Regions from separate parts of the Nitratireductor lacus genome, predicted to be linked through region 2. Evidence: riboswitches for the same ligand, from Rfam matches in the RefSeq annotation. Region 2 holds a riboswitch; the other holds the start of a gene.
The links. Region 2 has a riboswitch for S-adenosylmethionine ahead of metA (homoserine O-acetyltransferase MetA). Riboswitches for the same ligand answer to the same signal wherever they lie in the genome.
Positions count from the first base shown of each region.

Region 1: another riboswitch for S-adenosylmethionine. It lies ahead of AC07E3_RS17420 (O-succinylhomoserine sulfhydrylase); the one in region 2 lies ahead of metA (homoserine O-acetyltransferase MetA).

Region 1 is NZ_JBWKMB010000022.1:33,177-36,579, reverse strand. Features, by position in the region: gene AC07E3_RS17425 (2'-deoxycytidine 5'-triphosphate deaminase) at 1-1,082, opposite strand, end outside; SAM riboswitch at 1,166-1,243, shown strand; gene AC07E3_RS17420 (O-succinylhomoserine sulfhydrylase) at 1,294-2,484, shown strand; gene AC07E3_RS17415 (CDP-alcohol phosphatidyltransferase family protein) at 2,492-3,097, opposite strand; gene apaG (Co2+/Mg2+ efflux protein ApaG) at 3,289-3,403, shown strand, end outside.
Region 2 is NZ_JBWKMB010000005.1:141,416-144,818, reverse strand. Features, by position in the region: gene AC07E3_RS06125 (prephenate/arogenate dehydrogenase family protein) at 1-746, opposite strand, end outside; gene hisC (histidinol-phosphate transaminase) at 750-1,850, opposite strand; SAM riboswitch at 1,969-2,046, shown strand; gene metA (homoserine O-acetyltransferase MetA) at 2,100-3,020, shown strand; gene AC07E3_RS06110 (omptin family outer membrane protease) at 3,210-3,403, shown strand, end outside.

The DNA.
Region 1 (3,403 bases), on a different contig from region 2:
CGAAAGTGCTTGGAGAGCTTCAGCGACTGGCCCTGATAGTTGGACTTCAGGTCCGCGCCGTAGAGCGCACGGGGGCGTGAGAGCATCCGCTCGTAGACGAGACGGCCGACGATCTGGCCGTGTTCGAGAATGAACGGAACCTCATGGCTGCGCACTTCCAGAACCGCACGGCTGCCGGTGCCGCCAGCGGACGAATGCCCGAAGCCGGGATCGAAAAAGCCCGCATAGTGCACGCGAAACTCGCCCACCAGCGGATCGAAGGGCGTCATCTCGGCAGCGTGGTGCGGCGGCACATGCACCGCTTCCTGCGACACTAGAATATAGAATTCGTCAGGATCGAGAATCAGGCCGCCCGCACCGTCGCCGGTCAGCGGCTCCCAGAAATCCGCGATGTCGTGCTGATCGCGCTTGTCCACGTCGATGAGCGCCGTGTGATGTTTTGCGCGATACCCGATCAAGCCGTTTTCGCCACCACTCAGATCGACCGAAAGCGCGATACCGCCGCCGGTGATGTTGGGGTCGTCCGAAGCGACAAGCGTCTCGCGCGCATGCAGGTCCGCCAGCGCGCTTTCATCGAGCAGCGCCTTGCCGGTGCGGAACCTTATCTGCGAAAGGCGCGATCCGGTGCGCACCACGATCGGAAAGGTGCGTGGGCTAACCTCCATGTAGAGCGGACCGGAATAGCCGGCGGGGATCTTGTCGAACTCCTGCCCGTTGTCGGTCATCACACGGGTGAAGATATCGAGCCGGCCCGTCGAACTCTTGGGATTGGCGGAGGCGGAGATGCCATCTGGCAGATCGAGCCCTTCCAGAAGCGGCACTATGTAAACACACCCGGTCTCCAGCACGGCGCCCTCGCCGAGCGCGATTTCGTGCAGCTTGAGTTTCTCGAGCTTTTCGGAAACGCGGTGGTTCGGCCCCGGCAGGAAGCTGGCGCGCACGCGATAGGCAATGGTGCCAAGCCTCAGATCGAGACTGGCCGGCTGAATCTGGTCGCCATCCAGCGGGTGGGCCGAGGCGAGCGCCCCATTGTCGAACAGTGCCGCAATGTCCTTGTCCGGCAGAATTCCCGCTTTTGCCAACGCCCCTCTCCTTGCACAGGGTTTGATTGAACGAGGTTTAGCGCCGCTTGTCGTTGACGCAAGGCGCCTGAAGGTCTAATGGACCTTTATCCCGTGGTGATTTGGCCGGTCGGCTTGCAGCCACGTTAAAGAAGTCGCTAAAAGGCCGCGCTCGATCACCGGACCGGCATGCGGCTTTTCGCGGCCGGTTTTTTTGTTGGGTGTAGAAGCGATGACAGAGAATTCCGAGAACGACTGGAAAGCACAGACCGCGCTTGTTCATGGCGGGGTCACCCGCTCGCATTTTGGCGAAACCTCCGAAGCGATCTATCTGACGCAGGGTTTTGTCTATGATAGCGCGGAAGCGGCGGAAGCCCGCTTCAAGGGCGAGGAACCGGGCTTCGTCTATTCCCGCTATGCCAATCCGACCGTCGACATGTTCGAGCGCCGCATGTGCGCGCTGGAGGGCGCCGAAGAGGCGCGCGCCATGTCTTCCGGCATGGCCGCCGTCACCGCTGCGCTGCTTTGCTCGCTCAGGGCGGGCGATCATGTGGTGGCGGGCCGCGCGCTTTTTGGATCGTGCCGCTGGGTGGTTGAAACGCTGATGCCCCGCTACGGGATCGAGACAACGCTTGTCGACGGCGCGAAGCTTGAAAACTGGAAGGCCGCCGTGCGGCCGAACACAAAGCTCTTCTTCCTTGAAAGCCCCACCAACCCGACTCTTGAAGTGGCCGACATCGCCGGCGTCGCGGCCCTTGCCAACGAGGCTGGCGGGCGTCTCGTGGTCGACAACGTCTTCGCCACCCCCCTTCTGCAAAAGCCGCTTGAGCTCGGCGCGCATGTGGTCGTCTATTCCGCGACCAAGCATATTGACGGTCAGGGCCGGTGTCTTGGCGGTGTTGTTCTTTCGGACAGGGAGTGGATCGACGAGCAACTGCAGGACTTTTTCCGCCATACAGGGCCAAGCCTCTCGCCCTTCAATGCGTGGACTCTGCTCAAGGGGCTGGAAACGCTGCCGCTGCGCGTGCGCCAGCAGACCGAGAGCGCCGGCCGTATCGCCGATCTGCTCGCCGACCACCCCAAGGTCGCCCGCGTCATCTACCCGGGACGCAAGGATCACCCCCAGGCAGATATCATCGCCCGGCAGATGAAGGGCGGTTCGACCCTGATCTGCGCTGAACTGAAAGGCGGCAAGAAGGACGCATTCGCCTTTGAGAATGCCCTCAAAATCTTCCAGATTTCCAACAATCTTGGCGACGCGAAGAGCCTGATTACCCACCCTGCCACGACGACGCACAAGAATCTGTCTGACGAGGCCCGCGCCGAACTGGGCATCGGCGACGGCACGCTGCGCCTTTCGGTGGGGCTTGAGGACGGTGACGATCTTCTCACTGACATCGAACGGGCACTGGACGCGACCTGAAGCGGGTTCAGCCGAACCGTCTGCCCGCCAGAACAATGCGTGACACGGTGGTGTAGGCGGTAAGCACGGCGAACCCGTAGGCAAAAACCGGGAACCAGGACGGTAAGAGACACATGGCCACGAATACGGCCAGTGTCTCGCTCGCTTCGGCAAGCCCCGTGGTGAAGAACAGCGATTTCTCACCGCGCGCATCGCTCTTGAGCCTGCGCTTTTCCGCCATGATCGCATAGGCGAGGAAGCTCGCCCCGTTCACGTAGAACGCCAGCAACAGGACGGCGCCGGCGATTGCGTTGGCACCGGGATCGGCGATGATGAAGCCGAGCGGCACGGCCCCGTAAAAGGCAAAATCCAGAACGATGTCGAGATACCCCCCGAAATCGGTCTTGCCGTGTATCCGGGCAACGGCTCCGTCCAGCCCGTCGCATAAACGGCTGGCCAGGATGAGGGCGAGCCCGGCCCAGTAAGCCTGAAATGCAATGGCGGCAGCGGCGGCCAACCCCAGGACAAGCCCCGCATAGGTGACAGCGTTGGCGCGCACCCCCGCTGCCGCAAGCTGAGCGGCCATGGCCGATAATCCGGGATCGATCTTTCGGTGCGCCCAACCGTCAAGCATGTTTCACCAGCACGTTGTCCTCAATGCCCCATGCTTAACGCCATTCGACCTCTCATGCCGCTCACAATGGCGTCATGAAAGATCATCGAACCTCATACATGAACCGCCATGTCATCTCTGTTATGCTCTTGATCTTTCACGGGAAGGACCCACCCTTCCTGCGTCGGATGCGCGCAAGGCGAGTTTGAACCATGTACAGAGCTGTCACCCAATCGATCGAAGTAAGCGCCGAACCCAGCTACCTGTCCGCGCAGTCGGACCCCGAAAACGGGCATTTCGTCTGGGCTTACCGGATCACGATCACGA
Region 2 (3,403 bases):
AGGATCGCATCGCTGTTGTGCAGGCACACATCGCGCCACATCGTCGGGTCGGAGGCTGCCAGACGTGTGAAATCGCGGAAACCGGAGGCCGAGTATTTGATGACTTCCGACTTGGTGACCGCCTCCAGATCGTCCGCCGTGCCCACGATGTTGTAGGCGATGATGTGCGGCAGGTGCGAAACGATGGCCAGCACCATGTCATGATGTTCAGGATCCATCCGGTCCACCATCGCGCCACAGCCTTCCCAGAAGGCTGACAGACGCGCCAGCGCGTCCACATCCGTATCCGGCAGCGGCGTGAGAATGCACCAGCGCCCCTCGAACAGATCCGCAAAACCGGCATCCGGACCGGAATCTTCGGTACCCGCGATCGGGTGCCCCGGGATGAAATGCACGCTGTCAGGCAGATGCGGCTGCATCTGCGCAATCACAGACGCCTTGGTCGAGCCGACATCCGTGACGATCGCCCCGGGTTTCAACCCTGCAGCGATGACCTTTGCCACCGCGCCCGAAGCACCGACGGGAACCGAAACGATAACCAGATCGGCGTCCCGCACAGCTTCGGCCGCATCCTGCTCGTAGACATCGCCCAGCCCGAGTTCGCGGGCTCTGGCCAGCGTCTTCTCACTGCGACTAGAAATGGCTATGGTGGTCGCAAGACCGCCATGCCTGACGGCCCGCGCAAGCGACGAACCGATCAGGCCGATGCCGACCAGCGCGACCTTGTCAAAAAGTGGTTCAGGCACAACTCAGCTTTCCATGAATTCCTTGAGCGCGGCAACGACGCCGCGATTGGCCTCTTCGGGGCCGACGGTCAGACGCAGCGCGTTGGGGAAGCCATAGGGCACGACCCGGCGCAGAACATAACCGCGCGTCCCAAGGAAAGCGTCCGCATCAGCCGCCGACTTGCCGCCGTTCTCGGGAAAATGGATCAGCAGGAAATTGCCGACGCTGGGCGTGACCCTGAGGCCGAGCTTGCCAAGTTCCTCGACCAGCCATGCACTCCAGGTCTCGTTATGCGCAACAGCCCGTTCCACATGCGCCTTGTCGCGGATCGCCGCCGCACCTGCCTCGATGGCCAGTGCGTTTACGTTGAAGGGACCGCGCACCCGGTTCACCGCATCAACCACATGCACCGGTGCATACATCCAGCCAATGCGCAGCGCCGCCATGCCGTGAATCTTGGAGAAGGTGCGCGTCATCACGACATTCTCACTGGAGGAGACCAGCTCGATGCCGGATTCGTAATCGTTGCGGCGCACATATTCGGCATAGGCAGCATCCAGCACCAGAAGCACGGTCTTCGGCAGGCCTGCCTGCAGGCGACGCACTTCGTCTACCGGCAGATAGGTGCCGGTCGGGTTGTTGGGATTGGCCAGGAACACGATGCGCGTCTTTTCCGTCACCGCCGCAAGGATCGCATCGACATCCGCGCGCTCCTTGTCTTCCTTCACCACCACCGGCGTGCCACCGGCCGCCAGCGTCTGGATGCGGTAGACCAGGAAACCGTGTTCCGTGAAGATCGCCTCGTCGCCGGGCTTGATATAGGTCTGCGCGAGCAGGCCAAGAAGCTCATCGGACCCGTTGGAGCAAAGAATGTTGGCCGGGTTCAGCCCATGCGTCTCCGCGATGGCATTACGCAATTTGGTTGCCGATCCGTCCGGATAGAGTTCCAGATGCCCCATAACCCTGGAAATCGCCTCGACAGCCGCGGGTGAGGGCCCGAGCGGAGATTCGTTCGAGGAGAGCTTCCACACCTTCGTCGCACCTGGCGTGCTCTCGCGGCCGGGCACATAGGCGGCGATATCCATGACACCGGGCTTCGGTTCGGGACGGACGGACGTGCTCATTGAATGGTCCTGTTTTTGGGAAACGGTTAATCGGATCCTCGACCCTGCGGAGAAAATCCGTCCGTTGCTTTAGCCCATGAGAGCGATTGACGCAAAGAAAACACCATCCTAAATAAAGACCTTCACTCGTGGTGATTTGGCCGGTCGGCTTGCAGCCACGTAAAATAATTCGCTAAAAGGCCGAGCGAAGCAGAATTTGCTGAGACCGGTCGCGATTTCGCCGCCGGTCTTTTTTGTTGGAGCAAAACAATGCCGATCAAGATCCCCGACCAGCTTCCCGCCCGCGATGTTCTCGTGCGTGAAGGTGTGTCCGTGATGGACGAGCAGACAGCGCTGCGGCAGGACGTCCGCCCGCTACAGATCGGGCTCCTCAACCTCATGCCCAACAAAATCCGCACCGAGACACAATTTGCCCGGCTGATCGGCGCTTCGCCCCTTCAGGTGGAACTGACCCTCGTGCGCATCGGCAACCACCGCGCCAGGAACACGCCGGAAGAACACCTGATATCCTTCTACCAGACCTGGGAGGAGGTGCGCGACCGCAAGTTCGACGGCTTCATCATCACCGGTGCGCCGATTGAGCTTCTGCCGTTCGAGGAAGTCACCTACTGGAAGGAACTGGAGCAGATTCTGGACTGGACGCTGACCAACGTCCACTCCTCCTTCTATATCTGCTGGGGCGCCATGGCGGCAGCCTGGCATTTCCACCGCATTCCCAAATACACGCTCGAGAAGAAGGCTTTCGGTGTCTTCCGGCACCGCAACAACGCGCCCGCCTCGCCGTTCCTGGCCGGTTTCTCAGACGATTTCGCCATCCCGGTGTCACGGTGGACCGAAGTTCGCTCTTCAGACATTCCCGCCGACCGTGGCCTTCAAGTGCTCATGGAATCGGATGTCACCGGCCCCTGTCTTCTGACAGAAGAAGCGGGCAATCGGCTCTATATGTTCAATCACATCGAATATGATTCCACCTCGCTCAAGGAGGAATACGACCGCGATGTTGCAACGGGGACCAAGGTTGCCGTACCGCACGGCTACTACCCGGACAACGATCCCAGCCGCCCGCCTCTCAACCGCTGGCGCTCACACGCGCACCTGCTCTTCGGCAACTGGATCAACCAGGTCTATCAGTCGACGCCTTATGAGCTTGAACAGATCGGTCAACGCTAGTAGACGCACATCCGCTCCTTTCGCCAGGCATGTTGCCAAACGCCCGATAAAAACAGCGGGTCGAAAAAGAGTGACAGTTCGAAACACAACTTATTATTGCATAAAACAAGAATGCACTAAAAATTATATAGAAGTGATTTCATTTACGTTTTTTTAGCGGCTCTTAATTTTGAAAGTGAATTGCAACCAATGCGCAAGTTTTTCATTTCAGCGATATTTTCAATTCTACCAACATTGGCGCTCGCAGCAGACCTCTCAATTCCGGACAGGTTGGAGTTGGTATCGCACGACCGTGAAGTCACCTTCATCGGAGGCGTGGGCTACACATTTCTCCGTGCTGAGGAGATCGTGTACGACCCTGCTGGAAATCGCATCAGCGCGCT